3 regions of the Hansschlegelia sp. KR7-227 genome follow, and region 2 is predicted to be linked to each of the others. Evidence: predicted binding sites of a transcription regulator. Region 2 holds the regulator's gene; each other region holds the start of a gene.

Region 1 (7,153 bases), 670 kb from region 2:
CGCCGACCTTGACCTGCCCCTCGCGCACCTCGACCGTGTGGACGAAGAGGTCGCCGAGCTTCTTCTGCGTGCCCGTCACGGCGAGCGCGACGCCCTGGGCCGACATCGCGCCCTCGTCGCCGACCTGGCCGCCGGACTCGCCGTAAAACGGCGTCTGGTTGACGATCACGCCGCCACTCTCGCCGGCCATAAGCCTCTCGACCTCGGCTCCGTCCTTCACCAGCGCCACCACGCGGCCTTGCGCCTCCTCCTCGGCGTAGCCCAGGAACTCGGTCGCGCCGACACGGTCGCGCAGGCCGAACCAGACGGTCTCGGTCGCGGCCTCGCCCGAGCCCGACCAGGCCGCGCGCGCCTCCGCCTTCTGCCGCTCCATCGCGGCGTCGAAGCCGGCGAGATCGACGGAGACGCCGCGCGCGCGCAGCGCGTCCTGCGTCAGGTCAAGCGGAAAGCCATAGGTGTCGTAGAGCTTGAAGGCGGTTTCGCCGGCCAGGCTGTCGCCCTCGCCGAGATCGGCCGCGGCCTCCTCGAGCAGGCCGATGCCGCGCGCGAGCGTGACCCGGAACCGCTTCTCCTCGAGCTCGAGCGTCTCCGCGATCAGGTCCTGGGCGCGCACGAGTTCGGGATAGGCGCCCCCCATCTCGCCGACCAGCGTGGGCACCAGACGGTGCATCAGCGGCTCTTCCGCGCCGATCAGCTGCGCATGGCGCATCGCGCGGCGCATGATGCGGCGGAGCACGTAGCCGCGGCCCTCATTGGACGGCAGCACCCCCTCGGCGACGAGGAAGCTCGACGCCCGCAAATGATCGGCGATGACGCGGTGGCTCGCCTGCGCCGCCCCCTCGGCCGGCACCCCGGTCGCCTCGACCGCCGCCCCGATGAGCGCGCGGAACAGATCGATCTCGTAATTCGACGGCACGCCCTGGAGAATCGCCGAGATGCGCTCGAGACCCATACCGGTGTCGATCGACGGGCGCGGCAGGTCGCGGCGGTCGCCGGGCGCGACCTGGTCGTACTGCATGAAGACGAGGTTCCAGAACTCCAGGAACCGGTCGCCGTCCTCGTCGGGGCTGCCGGGCGGTCCGCCCGCGAGCCTGTCGCCCTGGTCGAAGAAGATCTCGGAGCACGGCCCGCACGGGCCGGTCTCGCCCGCCGCCCAGAAATTGTCGGAGGACGCGATGCGGATGATGCGATCGTCGGGAAGGCCCGCGATCTTCTTCCAAAGGGCGTGGGCCTCGTCGTCGTCGATGTAGACGGTGACCAGCAGCCGGTCCTTCGGGAGGTCGAAATGCTTGGTGACGAGCGTCCAAGCGAGCTCGATCGCGCGATCCTTGAAATAGTCGCCGAACGAGAAATTCCCGAGCATCTCGAAGAAGGTGTGATGCCGGGCGGTGTAGCCGACATTGTCGAGATCGTTGTGCTTGCCGCCGGCGCGCAGGCACTTCTGCGCGGTGGTCGCCGTCCGGTAGGCGCGGCGCTCGACGCCGGTGAAGAGGTTCTTGAACTGCACCATGCCGGCGCTGGTGAACATCAGCGTCGGGTCATTGCGCGGCACCAGCGGGCCGGACGCCACGGGCGCGTGTCCCTCCCCCGCAAAATAGTCGAGGAAGGTCTTACGGACTTCGTTGACGCCGCTCATTGGACTCTGGGCTGCCGGGATCTCGAGGGAGACGATCGGCCAAAAACGGCCGGCGCCCCGCTCGCGTTCGCGAGAACGCGCGGCGGGGCGCGCCGGCACATTAGCCGCGCGCCTCGACGCCTGTCCAGAAACCCGCGCGGCGAAGGCTGGACGCGCCCGTCGATCCGCGGTCCGCCCGTTGCGGGCCCCGATCCAGCCGGACGCGGGCGGCGTCGCTCAGTCGACGTCGATCTCGGGATCGGCCGGGTCGACCTCGTCGAAGATCTTCTCGGAGATCACGCCGGCGGCCTGCCGCACCTCGGCTTCGATCCGAGCGGCGATCTCCGGGTTCTGCTTGAGAAAGGCCTTCGCGTTCTCGCGGCCCTGGCCGAGACGCTGGCTGTCGAAGGAGTACCAGGAGCCGGACTTCTCGACGATCCCGGCCTTGGCGCCGAGGTCGATCAGCTCGCCGGTCTTCGACACGCCTTCGCCATACATGATGTCGAACTCGACCTGCTTGAAGGGCGGGGCGAGCTTGTTCTTGACGACCTTGACGCGGGTCTGGTTGCCGACGGTCTCGTCGCGGTCCTTGATCGCGCCGATGCGGCGGATGTCGAGCCGGACGGAGGCGTAGAACTTAAGGGCGTTGCCGCCCGTCGTGGTCTCCGGCGAGCCGTACATCACGCCGATCTTCATGCGGATCTGGTTGATGAAGATCACCATGGTCTTCGACTTGGAGATCGAGCCGGTGAGCTTGCGCAGCGCCTGGCTCATCAGGCGGGCTTGCAGCCCCGGCTGCACGTCACCCATCTCGCCCTCGAGCTCGGCGCGCGGCGTCAGCGCGGCGACCGAATCGACCACCAGCACGTCGACCGCGCCGGAGCGCACCAGCGTGTCGGCGATCTCGAGCGCCTGCTCGCCGGTGTCCGGCTGCGAGATCAGCAGGTCCTCGAGATTGACGCCGAGCTTGCGGGCGTAGATCGGATCGAGCGCGTGCTCGGCGTCGACGAAGGCGCACACCCCGCCCTTCTTCTGCGCCTCGGCGATGGTGTGCAGCGCGAGCGTCGTCTTGCCCGAACTTTCGGGGCCGTAGATCTCGACGACGCGGCCGCGCGGCAGGCCGCCGATGCCGAGCGCGATGTCGAGGCCGAGCGAGCCGGTCGACACAGCCTCGATCTCGGTGATCGCCTGGCCGCCGGCGAGCCGCATGATCGAGCCTTTGCCGAACGCGCGCTCGATCTGCGACAGCGCAGCGTCGAGCGCCTTGGTCTTGTCCACGGAGCTTCCTTCCACAAGGCGAAGTGCGGGCTGGGGCATGGTCAGGCGCTCCTTATGGCACGGGCCGCTTCGGCCGTTCAATGCGCCAGAATGTACGCTTTTTGTTCTCTCTGCGCAAGAGCAGCCTAACCAACTGCAAACCCTTGCGATTCTCGAATTCGTTCGCGTTATGATCCGGCGGGATCGAGGCCCTTGCCGTTCCCCGAGCCCATCGTGTCCTTGACCGCCTGGACGAGCTGCTTGAGCGAGAACGGCTTCGGCAGGAAGGCGAAGGCCTCGCCCTCCGGCAGGTTCTTCTTGAACGCGTCCTCCGCATAGCCGGAGACGAAGATGATCTTGAGCTTCGGCTGGGTCTTTCGCAGCTCGCGCAGCAGCGACGGACCGTCCATCTCGGGCATCACGACGTCCGACACCACGAGTTCGATCGCGGGCCCGTGCTCCTTCATCTTCTCCAGCGCCTCGACGCCGGAGCGCGCCTCGACGACGGTGTAGCCGCGCGAGGCGAGCGCCCGCGCCGCGAAGGCGCGCACCGCGTCCTCGTCCTCGACCAGCAACACGGTCCCGCGCCCCGTCATGTCCTGCGCGGCGCCCTCGGCCGACGGCGCGCTCGAGGGCTTCGGCTCCTCCTCCTCGGCCTGCGTCGCGATGTGCCGCGGCAGGAAGATCCGGAAGGTCGCGCCCGCGCCCGGCTGCGACAGCGCGAAGACGTAGCCGTCGGTCTGCTTGACGATGCCGTAGACGGTCGACAGGCCGAGTCCGGTGCCCTTGCCGACCTCCTTGGTCGAGAAGAAGGGCTCGAAGATCTTGTCGGCGATCTCCTCGGGGATGCCCGGCCCGGTGTCCTCGACGTCGATCAGGACGTAATCGGCGACGGTCAGCCCGGCGTGGCCGAAGGCGGCCACTTCGGCCGCGGGCACGTTGCGCGTGCGGATCGTGACCTGGCCGCCGTCGACCATGGCGTCGCGGGCGTTGACGACGAGGTTGATGATCACCTGCTCGAACTGGTTGAGGTCGGCCTTGACGAGCCACAGGTCGCGGCCGTGGACGAGTTCGAGCTTCACCTGCTCGCCGACGAGGCGCGCGAGCAGCATGCGCAGCTCGGCGAGCACGTCGCCCAGCGCGATCACCTGGGGCCGCAGCGTCTGCCGGCGCGAGAAGGCGAGCAGCTGGCGCACCAGGCTCGCGGCCCGGTTCGCGTTCTGCTTGATCTGCATGATGTCCTGGAAGGACGGGTCGGTCGGCCGGTGGTTCGCGAGCAGCAGGTCGGAATAGCCGATGATCGCGGTCAGCACGTTGTTGAAGTCGTGCGCCACGCCGCCGGCGAGCTGGCCGACCGCGTTCATCTTCTGGCTCTGCGCGAACTGGGCCTCGAGCGCGCGCTGGTCGGAGACGTCGAGCGCGTAGACCACCGCGGCCTCGCCGTCGTCGCCGTCGCCGTCGTCGACGCGGGTCACGAACAGGCGGGCCGAGCGGCCGCCCTCGCCCGGCAGGCTGGCGTCGACCGGCGCGACCTCGCTCGCGCCGCCCGCAGCGGCGGCGATCGAGGCCTCGAGCGCCGCGCGGTCGCGCTCGGCGAGGGCGGACAGGATCGACCGCTCGCCGGCCGGATCCCCCTTCAGCCGTTCGCCGAACAGCCTGGCGAAGGGCGCGTTGGAGCGCGCGATTCGGCCTTTCGCGTCGACGGTCGCGATCGCGAGCGGCGTGTTGTTGAAGAAGCGCGCGAACCGCACTTCGGCGGCCCGCAGCGGCTCGGAGACGTCGGCGCCCGGCCCCCGGTCGAGCACCAGGGTGCGAGACGCGCCGGGGGTGCCGTCATGCGCCCAGGCGACGGCGTGCAGCAGCCGCGCGGGCTGCGAGCGGCCCGAGCGGGTCTTGAGGTCGACGTCGATGATCTCGGTCGCGACGGCGCCGGGCTTCGGCGACACCGCCTCGACCAGCGAGGCGCCGTCGCCGGCCAGAATGTCGTTGAGCTTGAAGCCGCCGGAGCCGACCCGGGTCAGGTCCTGGTCGAGCCATCCGGCGAGCGTCGCGTTCATATAGACGATCGAGCCGTCGCCTTTGGCGGCGAAAAAGCCGGCCGGCGCATGGTCGAGAAAGTCGACCGCGTGCTGAAGCTCCTGGAAGACGCTCTCGTGGCGCTCGCGCTCGCGGGTGACGTCGGAGAGCGTCCAGACGGTGTCGGCGCCGCCGGCGTGGGCGGCCTGGCGCACCCCGATCCGGAACCATGCGCCGCGTCCGTCGGGCAGGGTGACCCGCGCCTCCTCGAAGGCGCGCTTGCCGTCCCGCGCCGCCTGCGAGAGGCGGTAGATCGCCTCGGCCACGTCGGCGTTGCCGGCGAACACCCGCTCCACGGTGCGCGCCGCCGCCGGCCCCTCCGCCCGGGTCAGGTCGAGATAGGCTTCGTTCGCGAACACGATGCGGCCGCCGGAATCGGTCACGAGGATGCCCTCCTCGGCCGTCGCGGCGATGGCGCGCGTGAGATCGTCCTTGGCGCCGCGGGTCGCGATCTGGATCAGCCCGACGGCGCCTGCGAACAGCGCCACCACGCCGACCATCGACAGCACGGCGAGCAGACCGAGGATCCAGGGCTGGGCGGCCTCGCCCTTGAGGAACGAGATCGCGAGACCCGCGCCCACCAGCCCGGCCGCGAGCAGCACGACGAGCCCGATGGAGCCCGATCGACCGGAACGGTCGATCGCGGGCTCGGTTGCGGGGCGGGATCGTTCGGCGACGCTGCTCATGAGGCCCTTGCGATGCCCTGACTTCGCGGGCCGATCACGCTTGGCCGGCGGATGCCGGCGCGCCGATTCGCGGCTCTAGGGGCGACGATGCGGTCCGAACGCCTCGCTTGCAAGATGGGCCTTGGATCTCGCGCCCGCTCCGTCGCCGTCAGGCGGATCCTGCGGGAGGCGCCGAGCCTGAAGCGGCGAGACCGGTCACAGGCGCGGCGCGGTCTGGGTGGGAAGCCCGCCGTTGCGGATGATGTTGTCGCCGTAGGAGATGACGGCCGCGCCCGCATTCAGCTTCAGCCCGAGCGCGCTCCCGGTGAGCAGCGAGCCGCTCAGGGTCGTGCTGCTCGGAGCATCGACCTGGAGCGCCGCGACCGACGAGTTGTCGATGGTCACATTGTCGATGACCCCGGTGTTGATCTTCGTTCCCTTGATGAGGATGCCTGTGGCGGCGTTCAGGATGACGGTGTCCTTGACGATCAGCCGGGTGTAATCGGCGGCGCCGTCGACGGTGATTCCGGTCGTGTTGAAGTTCCTGATCCGACAGTTCAGGACCGTCAGCGACCCCTGGCCGATCATGCGTATGCCGTTTAGGCCGGGTAACGTGCCCAATGACGCCCCCTCGATGTCGAGGCCTTCAAGCACCACCTTCGAATTGGCGGGCGCATTGACGACGACCCCCGTCGTGCCGGACGCGAGGACGCCGGCCTCGACGTGATCGACCTTGATCGTGATCGACTTGGTGATGGTGACGGCCCCGAACGCGCCGTTGTCGACCGCGTTGATCTCGCCGCCGGCGGCGGTCTTGGAGATGGCGCCGGCGAAGGTCTTGCAGGGCGCGGTGCGGCTGCAGGGGTTGACGTCGTCGCCCACCCCGGAGACCCAGGTTCGGGTGGCCTGGGCGCGAGCCTCGGTCGACGCCAGCGCGGGAAGAAGCGCGAGCGCCCCGAAAATGATCCAGAGACGTATCGTCATGACGCTCCCCCTGCCGCCGCTGCGGCGATCATCTTGATGTGTTCGAGCAGCTATACCGCTTGACCGCGCAACTCTCCAGCGAGACGAAAGCAAGCGTCGCCACGCCCGGCGCAAAATGAAGACGTGGATTAGAAAATACGTATTTTTACTTAGGTCACGCAAGACGAAGACGCGATCCTGATACCTTCGTCGCCGAGAGACAGAGAGAGAGAGAGAGAGAGAGAGAAGCCTCGGCTCCCTGCCGTCGCGGGACAGCCGCTCGCCAACCGGCCCGCGGCCTCAGCGTCCTCCTGTTCTGCGCTTCAGCACGAATCCGATGACTTCGGCGACCGCCTTGTAGTGCTCGGCCGGAATTTCCTTGTCGACGTCGAGGGCCGCGTGAAGCGAGCGCGCGAGCGGGGGGTTTTCGATCACCGCGACGCCGGACTCCTCGGCGAGCTTGCGAATGCGGAGCGCCAGCGCGTCGACGCCCTTGGCCACGCACAGCGGCGCGTTCATTCCCGGCTCGTATTTCAGCGCGACGGCGAAATGGGTCGGATTCGCGATCACCACGGTC
Region 2 (7,153 bases):
GGCTTCTGCCCGTGGCCGAGGCGCGCGCCCGCATTCTCTCCGGCGTCGCGCGGCTCCCCTCCGAGCGCGTCGCGTTGCGCGAGGCGCTCGGGCGCACGCTTGCGAACCCCTTATCCGCGCTCCGGACCCAGCCGCCCTGGGACTGCTCCGCGATGGACGGCTACGCGGTCCGCGCATCCGACGTCGGCCGCGCCCCCGCCCGGCTGACCGTGATCGGCGAGGCCGCCGCCGGCCGCGCCTTCGGCGGGCGCGTCGGTCCCGGCGAGGCCGTCAGGATCTTCACCGGAGCTCCGGTTCCCGACGGCGCCGACGCGATCCTGCTTCAGGAGGACGCCGAGCGCGACGGCGCGGTCGTGACGGCGCAGGAGGCGGCCGTCCTCGGCCGCCACATCCGCCGCGCCGGGATCGACTTTGCCACCGGGCAGGAGCTCCTGCCCGCCGGCCGAAGGCTCGGGGCGCGCGATCTCGCGCTCGCCGCGGCGCTGGGCCACCCTGCCGTCGACGTGGGCCGCCGCCCCCGCGTCGCGATCCTCGCGACCGGCGACGAACTGGTCATGCCCGGAGAAAGAGCGGGACCGGACCAGATCATTGCGTCGAACAGCTTTGCGATCGCCGCCGTCGTCGAAGGCGAAGGCGGCGTCGCCGTCGATCTGGGGATCGCGCCCGACGACCGCGCCGCCATCCGCGCGGCGATCGACCGCGCGATCGAAGAGAAGGTGGATGTTCTGGTGACGCTCGGCGGCGCCTCGGTCGGCGACCACGACCTGGTGCAGCCTGCGCTCGCAGAGGCCGGCGTCGCGCTGGATTTCTGGAAGATCGCCATGCGGCCGGGCAAGCCTATGATGGCGGGTCGGCGCGGTGACATGCTCGCGCTCGGGCTGCCGGGCAATCCAGTCTCGGCGATCGTCTGCTCGCTGCTGTTTCTCGTCCCCGCGCTCCGTCGCATGGCCGGCCGCGAGGACGTCGAACCGGCCAAGACGTTCGCCAGGCTTGGACGGGACATGGCGCAGAACGACCGGCGTGAAGACTATATGCGCGCGGCGCTCACCTTTGATTCGGACGGCGTCGCCGTCGCGACCGCTTTCGACCGCCAGGATTCGTCGATGCTGCGCGCCCTCTCGGACGCCGAGTGCCTGCTCGTGAGGCCGGCCCACGCGCCGGCCGCGGACGCCGGAACTCCTTGCGAAATCATGATGTTACACCATCCGTTCTGATCGTCGGACGATCGAACGACGCTCGTGGAGGAGAACCTCCCGGGATGGTAACGCGGCCTTAACGCTTGCGGAACACACCTAGAACAGCTACGAATCTGTTCATGATTTGTTTTGTCACGGCGCGGAGCCGCCCATGTTGACCCGCAAGCAGTACGACCTTCTCCGCTACATTCACGAGCGGCTGAAGGAGACCGGCGTTCCCCCCTCGTTCGAGGAGATGAAGGACGCGCTGGGGCTGCAGTCGAAGTCGGGCGTGCACCGTCTGATCATGGCGCTTGAGGAGCGCGGCTTCATCCGACGGCTGCCGAACCGAGCCCGGGCGATCGAGGTGGTCCGCCTTCCGGAAGCGGCCGCGCCGCCCGTGACGCGGCCGACGGGGCGCTTCACGCCGAGCGTGATCGAGGGCAATCTGGGCCGCAGGCGGCCTGCCGCCGACGAGCCGGACGACAGCTCCGCGCGCATGGTCGCGATCCCCGTTATGGGCCGGATCGCCGCGGGCGTGCCGATCGAGGCGATCCAGACCAAGAGCGACACGATCTCGGTCTCTCCGGATATGCTCTCCAACGGCGAGCATTTCGCGCTCGAAGTGCGCGGCGACTCGATGATCGAGGCCGGCATCCTCGACGGCGACCTCGTGCTGATCCGCCGGCAGGAGTCCGCCGACACCGGCGACATCGTAGTCGCGCTCGTCGACCATGAGGAGGCGACGCTGAAGCGGCTGCGCAAGCGCGGCGCCTCGATCGCGCTCGAGGCCGCGAACCCGGCCTATGAGACGCGCATATTCGGCCCGGACCGTGTGGCGATCCAGGGGCGGCTGGTCGGGCTCATCCGGCGCTATTGATCCTCGCCCGGCGGCGGCTCCTCGTCAGGCGAAGTCGGATCGACGACGGTCGGTCGGTCGACTGTGGCCGGGGCGCGCGCTCTTGGCGCGAAGACGAGTTTCAGCGCGTCGTCGGGCGGCGGCGCGGTGGCCAGGGCGCTCCCCCTGTGCCAAGGGCGGGACCCGGCGGGGTTTCGGGCCGAGCGCCCGATGAACCGCGGGCCGTCGCGCATCAGCGCCAGCGATCCGGTCGCGGCGAGCGCGGCGCGGTCGATCACCGCCGCGGCGTCCCGGCAGGCGTCGGGCGCGTCGAGACGCGTGACCACCAACGTGGCGCGACGGCAGTCTTCGTCGAAGGCCCGGGCATCCCAGACCAGCGCAGCCCATCCGCCGGCGAACAGCGGCGCGACGCAGCCGTAGGCGTCGCAGCGCACGACGGTCGTGGTCTGGCCGACGACCTTCGCGCCCGACCCGAATGATCCTTCGGCTGACGCCCCCGCGGCCGAAGGCGAGGACTGCGCACCGCGGCCGCCCGGCTGAGATGGCCGCTCGGTGGGTCGGCCCGCCTTCACGGGCGACGCCGCGTCGGCGGCGAGCCACACCTTGGCGGCGAAGCTCCAGGACCGGGTCCCCACGAGCGCCAGCGCGCCGTCAGGGCCCCTGGCCGCCATCTCGCGGCCCGAGGCGTCGATCACCACATCCGGCCGCGACGGGACCGCGGCAAGCGCCAGCGCCGCCGCGAGCATGGGAACGGCGCCCCATCTCAACCGCGTCCGCCACAGACATGCCCAGCAGATCCCGAGCGCAAACAGGGCGAGCGCCGGCTCGTCGAAGGCCGGCACATTGCGCTCGGATCCCGGCCATGACGCCACCATCTCCGCGATCGCGAGCACGCCCCTCAGGCCGAGACCCATGGCCTGCCACCACAGGCCGTCCAGACCCAGCGGGGCGAAGAACAGCCCGCCCACGACCGACGGCATCACGAGGACGCTGAGCAACGGCGTCGCCAGCGCGTTGCCGGCGAGCGCGTAAGGCGTCGTGCGGTGGAAGTGATAGGCGGCGAACGGCGCGGTCGCCATCCCCGCGACCAGGGTCGTCATCACCGCGATCGCGGCTGCGGCTAGCGCCCAGCGCCACGCGCGTCCGAGGCCCGAGGCCGGCGGCGGAGGTCGCGCGCCGTCGCTCCTCCGCTCGAACCAGGCGATTAGGGCCGCGACCGCCGCGAACGACATCTGGAAGCTCGGTCCCAGCGCCGCCTCGGGCAACCAGGCCATGACGAGCAGCGCCGCAAGGGCCAGGTTTCGGGGCGACATCGCCGGCCGGCCGAGGATCACGGCTGCGAACACGATCGCGATCATGATGTAGGAGCGCTGGGTCGCCACCTCGGCTCCGGAGAGCGCGAGGTAGAACGTCGCGCCCGCGAGCGCCACGATGGCGGCGACGCTCTTCACCGGCCATCGAAGCGCTGCGGTCGACGACAGCGCCAGGCCGGCGCGCGCGAGCCAGAACAGCGTGCCCGCGACGAGCGCCATGTGCAGACCGGAGATCGACAGGATGTGGCTGAGGCCGGCCGCCCGCAGGTCGTCCTCGATCTTCTGTGGGATCGGTCCCTCGACCCCGGTCACGAGGGCCGCCGCCACCGTGCCTTCCGGGCCGCCGACCGACCGCGTGACGCGCTCGGTCAGGCTCATCCTCAAGCGTTCGAGGGCCGCCGAGAGCCGATCGGCGACGCCGAGATCGGACGCTGGCCCGAGATTGCGCAGATTTGTCGGCTCGCTTCCCGTGGCCCCGATCCCCTCGAAAAAGGCGACGCGGGCGAAGTCGTACCCGCCGGGGCGGACCGGCCCTTGCGGAGGTCGCCAATAGGCGGAAAGCGCCAGCCGATCACCGGCGGCGACCGCGGGCTCCTTGCCGAGCGTGACCCGCGTCTTTCGCGGACGATCGGCCGGCGCGAGCGTCCCCAGGCTTTCAAGGACGAGCGTCACGCGCCGACGATCGTTCGCTCGTGGTTCGATCGCGACCACGCGACCCACGGCGTCCGCCCTCATCGCCCGCGGCAGGACGGGAGCTTCCGCCCGCAAAGTCGACAATTTGGCGGCTAGAAATCCCGAGGCGGCGAACGCGACCGCCAACGCGAGCCACAGCGCGACGAACCGCCGGCGAAGCAGCGCCGCGATCCCGCCGCCCGCAAGCCAGACCGCGAACGAGGCCGTCAGCGTGGGTTCATGCGCCGCGGCGAAGTAGACCAGGACGCCGGTCCCGAAGGCGACGGGCATCCAGAGCGCGGGGCGCCCGAGATCGGCTTCCTCCGCAAAACGCGCCGCAAGCCAGTCGGCGGCTCCTGCGGCGATCGTCCCCCGACGTGCGTCCCCGACGTCGCGCACGCCCGGCAGGACAGCCGTTCTCGTCTGTCCCTGAGCCCGCCGCGTGTCTCGCGCCATGCCCGTCTTTCCCCCGGTCGCGCGACCATGCTACACGGTCGCGCCGTCGCGCACAGGCGTTCGCCGCCGCCGCGGATCCACGCATCGTTCAAGGCCCGCGCATCGTGACCGAAACCGTCGTCACCCGCTTCGCGCCGTCGCCGACCGGCTTTCTGCATATTGGCGGCGCGCGCACGGCGCTCTTCAACTGGCTGTTCGCGAAGTCCCAGGGCGGCAAGATGCTGCTCCGGATCGAGGACACCGACCGGGCCCGGTCGACCGACGCCGCGATCGCCGCCATTCTCGACGGGCTCACCTGGCTCGGTCTCGACTGGGACGGCGACCCGGTGTTCCAGTTCGCCCGCGCCGACCGCCATCGCGAGGCCGTGGACGCCATGCTGAGGGATGGCCGCGCCTACCGGTGCTACGCGTCGGCCCAAGAGCTCGAGGAAATGCGCGCGACCGCCCAGGCCGAGGGTCGCCCGCCGCGCTATGACGGCCGCTGGCGCGACCGCCCGGCCTCCGACGCTCCCGCGGACCGCGCGCCCGCCATCCGCCTCAAGGCGCCGCAGACCGGCGAGACGGTGATCGAGGACCTGGTCCAGGGCCGCGTCGTCATTCCCAACAAGGATCTGGACGATCTCGTCCTGCTGCGGTCGGACGGCACCCCGACCTACATGTTGGCCGTCGTCGTCGATGACCACGACATGGGCGTCACCCATATCGTTCGCGGGGTCGACCACCTCACCAACGCGGCGCGGCAGACGCAGATCTACGAGGCGCTTGGCTGGTCCGTGCCGAAGATGGCGCATATTCCGCTCATCCATGGTCCGGACGGAGCGAAGCTGTCGAAGCGGCATGGCGCGCTCGGCGTAGAGGCCTATCGCGAGATGGGGCTCCTGCCGGCGGCGCTTCGGAACTACCTCGCCAGGCTCGGCTGGAGCCACGGCGACGACGAGATCTTCTCGACCGAACAGGCGATCGCGTGGTTCGCTATCGGCGACGTCGGACGCTCCGCCGCCCGTTTCGACCAGGCCAAGCTCCAGAACCTGAACGGCCACTATGTCCGGTCGACTCCAGACGATGAATTGCTGGCGGCGCTGAAGAAGGCGATGCCGTATCTGCCCGGCGGCGCCGAGGCCGCCGCGAAACTTGACGCCAACGGACGCTGGGACGCGCTCGCCCGCGCCCTTCCCGGCTTGAAGGAACGCGCGAAAACGCTGGTCGAACTGCTGGACGGTGCTCGCTTCCTGCTCGACGAGCGACCGCTCGCCGTCGAGCCTGCCGCGCAGGACCTGCTCACGCCCGACGCGCGCGGCCTTCTCGCCACGTTGGCGACGCGGCTGGGTGCGCTTGAGGTCTGGACCGCCGCGGATGCGGAAGCCGTCGTCCGGCAGGTCGCGGAGGAGGCCAGCGTCAAGCTCGGCGCGGTCGCGCAGCCTCTGCGGGCTGCTCTGACCGGCCGAAAGACCTCCCCCGGCATCTTCGACGTGCTCGAAGCTCTCGGCCGCGAGGAAAGCCTCGGCCGCATCCGAGATCAGGCGGCGACCTCCCGCGCGGCTTGATGGCGCGGCCCCTCGCCGAAGGCATTTGACAGCGCTAAATCGCACTGCAACAAAAGTTGCAGCAGTCAGGCTCCAACCGGCTCGCGGCTCCGCCGTTCCCCATGGCTAGCCCCGCGGACCCCGGAGGTCGGAGCACGGCCCGTCCAGCGAAAGGTATCGGCGATGAACGCGACGAGCAGCACGCTGAAAAAGGACGACGCCCCGGCCGAAGCGGGTCGGCTTTCGGTGAATGGCGTCGATCTCGACCTGCCGATGCGCCACGGCTCGATCGGCCCCTCCGTGATCGACGTGCAGAGCCTTTATAAGGCGACGGGCCTGTTCACCTACGACCCCGGCTTCACCTCCACCGCGAGCTGCGAATCGAAGATCACCTATATCGACGGCGACGAAGGGGTGCTGCTCTACCGCGGCTATCCCATCGACGAGCTCGCCGAGAACGGCGACTTTCTGGAGACCTGCTATCTCTTGCTCTTCGGCGACCTGCCGACGGCGGCGCAGAAGTCGGAGTTCGACCGTCAGGTCACGCGCCACACCATGGTGCACGAACAGATGTCGCGCTTCTATTCCGGCTTCCGTCGCGACGCCCATCCGATGGCGGTGATGTGCGGCGTGGTGGGCGCTTTGTCGGCGTTCTACCACGACTCGACCGACATCAACGATCCCGAGCAGCGCCTGATCGCCTCGATCCGGATGGTGGCGAAGACGCCCACTTTGGCCGCCATGGCCTTCAAGTACTCGCTCGGCCAGCCCTTCATCTACCCTCAGAACGCGCTCGATTTCTCGGCGAACTTCCTGAACATGTGCTTCGCCGTGCCGTGCGAGGAGTACAAGGTGAACCCGGTGCTGGCGCGCGCCATGGACCGGATCTTCATCCTGCACGCCGACCACGAGCAGAACGCCTCGACCTCGACGGTGCGCCTCGCCGGCTCCTCCGGCGCCAACCCGTTCGCCTGCATCGCGGCCGGCATCGCCTGCCTCTGGGGCCCGGCGCATGGCGGCGCCAACGAAGCCGCGCTCAAGATGCTGGGCGAGATCGGCACGCCGGACAACGTCCAGAAATACGTCGCGAAGGCCAAGGACAAGAACGATCCGTTCCGCCTGATGGGCTTCGGCCACCGCGTTTACAAGAACTAC
Region 3 (7,153 bases), 810 kb from region 2:
CCCAGAAGAAGTTCAACATCCTCGAGCAGGGCGACGTCGAGGGCGCGCTGACGGCCGCGACCCAGATCGGCGACGACACGCTCCAGCGCCGGTCCGGCGGCGACGTGGTGCCGGACAGCTTCACCCACGGCTCCTCCGCGCAGCGCGTGAAGTGGTTCCGCACCGGCCTCCAGGGCGGCGATCCGAAACAGTGCAACACCTTCGCCGGACGCCTGTGATCGGCGCGACCTCGAAAGGTCGTCTGGAACGCTCAGGCGCGCGCGGCGACCAGTCGGGCTCCGCGCCAGCCGAGATTTGAGACGGCGCCGGCGAGGAGGCCGCCGACCCACATCAGCACGCCGAGCAGATGCTTCATCAGAAGCTCGCCGACGCGGATCGTGACGCGGAAGGCGCGCAGCGACGCCTTGCCGGTGACTTCCGCGACGGCGCGCGTCTGCTTGCCGAAACGGGCGGAAAAGCGCCGTAGCTCGGGCAGGTCGTCGACCGAGCGCACGAAGCGCATCAGCCGGACGGTCTCGGCCGGACCGCCGGCCGCCGCGGAGACGGCGCGAAGCTCGGTCGCCACGCCCGCGACCGCGGCGATCCCGGTCGCGCCGCGCCCCACATCCGCGGCGGCCGCGCCCGGCGCGGCGCGCGCGGCGTCCAGGCCGCGCCCGCCCGTCCTCGTCATCCGGCGGCCGAGATCGGCGGCGAACTCCGCCGTGAGCGCGCCCGTGCGGCGGGCCGCCTTGAGGATCGAGACGCCCGCCTTGGCGGGAGCGGCAAGGCTCGCGGTGGCGAGGGTCGCCGCCGTGGCCGCCACGCCGACGGCTGCGAGGCCGAGAATCAGCTCGTTCGCCTCCTCGCCGCGGGCGAGCTTCATGCCCTCGCCCGCAAGATCGCGGAGGTCGCCCACAACGGTGAAATCGGCCGCGAGCGCGCCGCCGAGCGCAGCCGGGCTGTCCGCCGCGCCGGTCGCGAAGCCGCGCGCGACGCCGCGGGCGGCGCGGAGCGCCGTAGCTCCAGGGGCCTCCGCCGCGTCCAGCCGGGCGAGCGTCGCCGCAGGCAGCGGGCGCTTCAGCTCGGCGGCGAGATCGGCGTAGCCGCGGGCGAGATCGACGTCTTCGACCTCGATGGCTGCCAGCGCGCGGGCGTTCAGCGTCTCGGCCGGCGCCACGTCGGACAGCGTTCGCGCGATCGCGACCTCGAGCGGCGCCTCGAGACCCCAGCCCGAAGCGTATCCGATCGCGGCCGCCGCGAGCGAGCCCGCGAGGACGAGCCGGCAGCCAAGCGCCAGCCGGTCGACCGCCTTGACGGCGCGCGCGCCCATCTCACGGCCCCCTGGCGCGCATCAGCGCGGCGTGGACCTCGAGCCGCTCGGCCCAGCGGTGGATGTCGCGCAGGAGCCGGGTCGCGAGAGCGGGGTCTTCGGCGCAGAGCGCGTGGACGAGCTCGCGGGGCGACGCCATGACCTCGCAGGGACGGTCGGCGAACACGTCGGTCGGCGCGATCGCCTCCAGCGCCGCGACGCCGGAGACCCACGCGCCCGGCGCGTCGTCGCGCCAGACCAGAGCCTCCGGCACGCCGCGCACGAAGCGGCGCATCGTCCAGCGGCCGGAGAGCAGGAAGTAAAAATCTTCGGTGGTTCGGTCGCGCGCGAGAATGGTTTCGCCGGCGCCGTGCTCGCGCAGGGCGGATCCGGCGAGCAGCCCATTCCGCGTGCCAGGCGAGAAGGCCGCGAAGAAGGGCAGCTGGGCGAAGGCCTGAGGCGTCACGCGGGCGTCGCTCCGTACGCTTTTGTGCCAAGATGGCGTTGAGGTCGCGTCGGCGCAAGCCGCCCTTGCCGGGAGGCCATGGCGCGGCCCCTGCTCAAGAGATCGCGAGCACAGGCCGCTTTGGGTCGAATCGAAGCCTCGTTTCGGGTATGATGTTGCCTCATAGGGAGGCGATTTGAGTCGCCCATGACGTTCGACGACACCCGACCCTTCGTGCCGCTCGGCATCGCGATCGTGACCGTTTCGGACACCCGCGGGCTGTCCGACGACCGGTCCGGCGACACCCTGGCGGGCCGCGTCGAGGCCGCCGGGCACCGCGTCACCGGCCGTGCGATCGTGCCGGACGACCGCGAGGCGCTGCGCTCCGCCGTCGGAGGGTTCGTCGCGGACCCTGCGACCGACGTGGTGCTCACGACCGGCGGAACCGGCTTCACCGGCCGCGACGTCAGCCCCGACGCGCTGGAGCCCATGTTCGAAAAGCGCATGGACGGCTTCTCCAACCTGTTTCACGCCTATTCCAACGGCGTGATCGGCACGTCGACGCTTCAGTCGCGCGCGACCGCGGGCGTCGCCGGCAAGACCTTCGTGTTCGTGCTTCCGGGATCGACCGGCGCCTGCAAGGACGCCTGGGACGGCGTGCTCGCGGCCCAGCTCGACTACCGTCACAAACCCTGCAACTTCGTCGAAATCCTGCCCCGGCTCGACGAACATCTGAAGCGCGGCAAGCTGCGCGCCCCGGCCGCCTGATGGGCGCGGCCGCCCCGGCGCGCGACGCCACCGGCTTCCGCTTCGTCGCGGACTTCCAGGGCCGCGTCAACGGCGCGTCGTTCTACTGGCGGCTGCCGTCCGGCATAGCCCGCAAGGACGAGCTTCTCCGCGCGTTCCACCGCGCCCTGTGGTTTCCCGACGTCTTCACCTTCGAATGGGACGCGCTGTTCGACGGGCTCTGCGACTTCAGCTGGATGAGCGACCGCACGATCATCCTGGTGCATGAAACTCTGCCGCGGCTGCCCGACTCCGACCTGCGCCATTATCTCAGCATCCTGCGGGACGCCGTGCGCTGGTGGCGCGAAGACGAGCCGCACAAGCTCGAAGTGGTGTTTCCGGAATGGGAGAGGCGGCGCATCGAACGCCTGCTCGAAACGAGCGATCTCCATTGATCCGGCCGGAGCCGGAGCCGACGTTCAGTCGTGGAGCCGGGCGACGAGGCTTGGCGGGACGCGCAGCATCAACAGGCCCTCGCCCAAGGCCGCGCGGAGCCCCGTCCGTTCGCCCTCGCGGCGGGGAGCCCGGTTCGCGGACGCAAGCGCGCGCGCCCGGAGCCGCAGAATGCGACGGCGCCCGATGCGCCGGATGAGGTCGGCCTCGGCCATCGCGGGAAGCGCGCGGTAGCCCCCGACGCTCTCGTAGAAGCGCTTGTGGATCAAGAGCCCCTGCTCCGGCTGCGGCAGCCCTGTCAGGGCGTCGCGAAGGGCCGCGAGCCGTTCCGCGGCGCGCGCGCCGGCGCCAAAATCGTCGAGCCCGAACCGGAACACCGCCGCGCACCGATGTTCGCGGCCGGAGCGCTCCAGCGTATCGATCAGCGAGCGCACCTCCTGCCGCCAGCCCTCGCCGAGCGTCACGCCAGGCTCCAGGAACAGCAGCCAGGGGCCCTTGGAGCGGCGCGCGGCCGCGTCGAGCCGGGCGCCGCGGCAGGCGCCGCCGCCCAGCACGTTGCATCCCGCGACGTCCGCGACCTCGAGCGTGCCGTCCGTCGACCCGCCGTCCGCGATCACGACGTCGCGCACCACGCCGTCGGCGACGCCGGGAACCAGCGAGGCCAGCGTCGGCACCAAGGTCCGCTCGTCGTTCCGGGTCGGGATGATCACGCTCAGCATAAGTGCGGACGCTAGCATGAGAAAAACGGGTTGTCCGCCCGTGCGCCCACGTATCTTCGCCCCATGGCGACGGGAACACAGTTATGTTCTTGATATGTTCCTTTCGGCGCGCTAGATCTCGGTCATGTCCGAGCCAGCTCGCGCCTTTGTCTCAGCCCCCTCCGTCGCCTTGTCCGGCGAACGTCGCCGCGGCCGGGGCGCGCTCAGCAACGCCAGCGGAAGGTTCGAGCCGCTCACGCGCGTCGAGGAGGACGACGGCTGGGACAGCCTGTCCGAGCTCCCGCCGTTCCGGACCGAGGTCGCGCTGGAGACCGCGCGGACGGCGATCACCCGCAACCAGTCGCCCGACATCGCCTTCGACCGCTCGATCAACCCCTATCGCGGCTGCGAGCACGGCTGCGTCTATTGCTTCGCGCGGCCGACCCACGCCTATCTCGGCCTGTCGCCGGGCCTCGACTTCGAGGCCAAGCTGACGGCGAAGCCGAACGTCGCCGACCTGCTGCGCCGCGAACTCGCCGCCGCCTCCTATAAGCCGCGCACGATCGCACTCGGCACGAACACCGATCCCTACCAGCCGATCGAAAAGACGTACCGGTTGACGCGCAAGATCCTCGAAGTGCTCGAGGAGACGAACCACCCGGTCGGGATCGTCACGAAGTCCGCGCTCGTGCTGCGCGATCTCGACATCCTCGCGCGCATGGCGGCGAAGGGGCTGGCGAAGGTCGCGATCTCGCTGACCACGCTCGACCCGGAGGTCGCGCGTGGCATGGAGCCGCGCGCGCCGACGCCGGCCCGGCGGCTTGCGACCATCAAAGCGCTGGTCGAGGCGGGCGTGCCCGTCACGGTGCTGACCGCCCCGATCATTCCGGCGCTGAACGACCATGAGGTCGACCGCTTGCTGGAGGCGGCCCACGCCGCCGGCGCCGATGAGGCCGGCTACGTCCTGCTGCGGCTGCCGAACGAGATCAAAGACCTCGTCCAGGAATGGCTGCTGGAGCGCCACCCCGCCAAGATGCGGCGGATCCTGTCGCTGGTGCGCGAGACGCGCGGCGGCAAGCTCTACGACAGCGGCTGGGGCACGCGGCAGACCGGCGAAGGCGTCGTGGCCTGGACCATCGGCCGCCGCTTCGAGATGGCCGCGCGGCGGCTCGGTCTCGATCGCCGACATCTGCGGCTGAGGACAGACCTGTTCGTGCCGCCGGTTCGCAGGTCGGGCGACGCCCGGAGCGAACAGCTCTCGCTGTTTTAAGTGCTCCGACGCGCGGTGGATGTCGGGGACGGCGCGGGCCGTCCCGTCGCGCCGCGCCCTCGAATCAGCGATGATGGCGACCGCTCACGCAAACTGAGATCGTCGTCGCCTGATGCCCTGCCCGCCCTCCGCCCGCGCGGCGGCCCCGCCTGCCCCGGCGGCCACCTTCGACCGCGAGTCCGCAGCCTTCGCGCGCGGCCTGCGCGTGGTCGCGGGCGTCGACGAGGCCGGCCGCGGACCGCTGGCCGGCCCGGTGGTCGCGGCCGCCGTCGTTCTCGATCCGAGGCGGATTCCGGAAGGCCTCGCCGATTCCAAGGCGCTGACCGCGGCCCGGCGCGAGGAGCTTTTCGCCGCCATCGTCGCGACGTCGACGGTGGCCTTCGTCGCCGCATCGACCGAGCGCATCGAGCGGCTCAACATCCGCGGGGCGACGCTGTGGGCGATGTCGCGGGCGGTCGCCGGCCTCGGGGTGCGGGCGGAGCTTGCGCTGGTCGACGGGCGCGACGCGCCGCCCGGCCTCGCCTGCGCCGCCGAGCCCGTCATCGGCGGCGACGCCAGCGTGCTGTCGATCGCCGCAGCGTCGATCGTTGCGAAAGTGGCGCGCGATCGGATCATGAGCCGGCTCGGGACCCGTTTTCCCGGCTACGGGTTCGAGCGGCATATGGGCTATGGCACGCCCGAGCATCTCGCCGCGCTGACCGCGCTCGGCCCCTGCGTCTGCCACCGCCGTTTCTTCGCGCCGGTCGCAGCCCTCCTCGCGGCGTAAACCTTCCGTTCACCACGCTTCTTGACCCCGCCTTTACGTTACCGAACCGAGACTCCGGTCCGTTCAGTTCGCGTAACAAGACGGATCGAGACCCATGGCCCTTCGGCGTATCGGCGCGGCGCCCGCCGCCCGGATCGAAGCTCCCGCGCTGCCGCTCGACACGATTCTCATCGGCGATTGCGTCGCCGAACTCGAGAAGCTTCCGGCGGCCTCGGTCGACCTCGTCTTCGCCGACCCGCCCTACAATCTGCAGCTTCAGGGCGACCTGCGGCGTCCCGACCAGAGCCTTGTCGACGCCGTCGACGACGCCTGGGACCGGTTCGAGAGCTTCTCGGCCTATGACGCTTTCACCCGCGCCTGGCTGCTCGCCGTGCGACGCGTCCTGAAGCCGACCGGCACGCTGTGGGTGATCGGCAGCTACCACAACATCTTCCGCGTCGGCTCCGCGTTGCAGGACCTCGGCTTCTGGGTGCTCAACGACGTCGTGTGGCGCAAGACCAACCCGATGCCGAACTTCCGCGGCCGCCGCTTCACCAACGCGCACGAGACGTTGATCTGGGCCGCCCGCAGCGCGGACGCCAAGGGCTACACCTTCAATTACGAGGCGCTGAAGGCCGGCAACGAGGATCTGCAGCCGCGCTCCGACTGGCTGATCCCGATCTGCTCGGGCGGCGAACGGCTGAAGGGCGACGACGGCCGCAAGGCCCACCCGACGCAGAAGCCCGAGGCGCTGCTCGCTCGCGTCCTGTTGTCGGCCTCGAAGCCCGGCGACGTCGTGCTCGACCCGTTCTTCGGCTCCGGCACCACCGGCGCGGTGGCGAAGCGGCTCGGCCGCCATTTCGTCGGCGTGGAGCGCGACCGCGACTACGCGGCTTACGCCCAGGCCCGCATCGACGCCGTGATCCCGGAAGCGGGCGAGGCGATCGCCGCCGCGCCGGCGAAGCGCGAGGCCGCGCGCGTCGCGTTCGCGACGGTCGTCGAGCGCGGCCTCGTGCGGCCCGGCGCCCGCCTCGTCGACGCCCGGCGGCGCTATGAGGCGACTGTGCGCGCCGACGGCACGATCGCGCTCGGCAACACGATCGGCTCCATCCACCGCATCGGCGCGATCGCGCAGGGCGCGGAGGCCTGCAACGGCTGGACCTTCTGGCATGTCGACGAGCCGCACGGCCTTACTGTCATCGACGCATTCCGCGACACGGTGCGCGCCGAAGCGGTCTGAGCCTATCCAGCCGCGGCCCGCGCCGGGGGAGACAGGCCTTCGCCGGCCAGCGCGTGCGCCGCCACCTTGCGGAACACCGAGGGCAGCGCCTCGCCGGCAAGATCGGCGCGCGCCGCCCAGCGCGCGCCGGCGGGCGCCGGCGTCCGCGCCGGCACCCTCGCCGACAGCACGGCGAGCTCCAGCGCGAAATGGCTGAAGACATGGGCGACCGTCCCCGGCAGCCGGCGCCACTCCGCGGCGAGCGGCGCGTCCGCGGCAAGCGACTCCGCCGGGGTCGCGATGTCGAAT

What was found. Region 2 encodes LexA, which represses DNA repair genes until DNA is damaged. Its sites were predicted from a motif close to TGTTCNNNNTGTGTTCNG; they were not measured.
Region 1: a site for LexA is predicted at 2,985-3,002, ahead of recA (recombinase RecA). Genes of this name have one in related genera too.
Region 3: a site for LexA is predicted at 3,716-3,733, ahead of ACO2RJ_RS10200 (PA0069 family radical SAM protein). Genes of this name have one in related genera too.

The regions. Positions count from the first base shown of each region.
Region 1 is NZ_JBMSEA010000001.1:2,038,597-2,045,749, forward strand. It holds gene alaS (alanine--tRNA ligase) at 1-1,636, opposite strand, end outside; gene recA (recombinase RecA) at 1,853-2,932, opposite strand; gene cckA (cell cycle histidine kinase CckA) at 3,061-5,634, opposite strand; gene ACO2RJ_RS09580 (right-handed parallel beta-helix repeat-containing protein) at 5,830-6,597, opposite strand; gene flhB (flagellar biosynthesis protein FlhB) at 6,877-7,153, opposite strand, start outside.
Region 2 is NZ_JBMSEA010000001.1:1,367,150-1,374,302, forward strand. It holds gene glp (gephyrin-like molybdotransferase Glp) at 1-1,214, shown strand, start outside; gene lexA (transcriptional repressor LexA) at 1,348-2,055, shown strand; gene ACO2RJ_RS06440 (ComEC/Rec2 family competence protein) at 2,049-4,475, opposite strand; gene gltX (glutamate--tRNA ligase) at 4,580-6,019, shown strand; gene gltA (citrate synthase) at 6,182-7,153, shown strand, end outside.
Region 3 is NZ_JBMSEA010000001.1:2,173,084-2,180,236, forward strand. It holds gene ypfJ (KPN_02809 family neutral zinc metallopeptidase) at 1-218, shown strand, start outside; gene ACO2RJ_RS10175 (hypothetical protein) at 251-1,309, opposite strand; gene ACO2RJ_RS10180 (Crp/Fnr family transcriptional regulator) at 1,311-1,754, opposite strand; gene moaB (molybdenum cofactor biosynthesis protein B) at 1,941-2,501, shown strand; gene ACO2RJ_RS10190 (barstar family protein) at 2,501-2,914, shown strand; gene ACO2RJ_RS10195 (glycosyltransferase) at 2,939-3,631, opposite strand; gene ACO2RJ_RS10200 (PA0069 family radical SAM protein) at 3,756-4,880, shown strand; gene ACO2RJ_RS10205 (ribonuclease HII) at 4,993-5,646, shown strand; gene ACO2RJ_RS10210 (site-specific DNA-methyltransferase) at 5,741-6,865, shown strand; gene mutY (A/G-specific adenine glycosylase) at 6,868-7,153, opposite strand, start outside.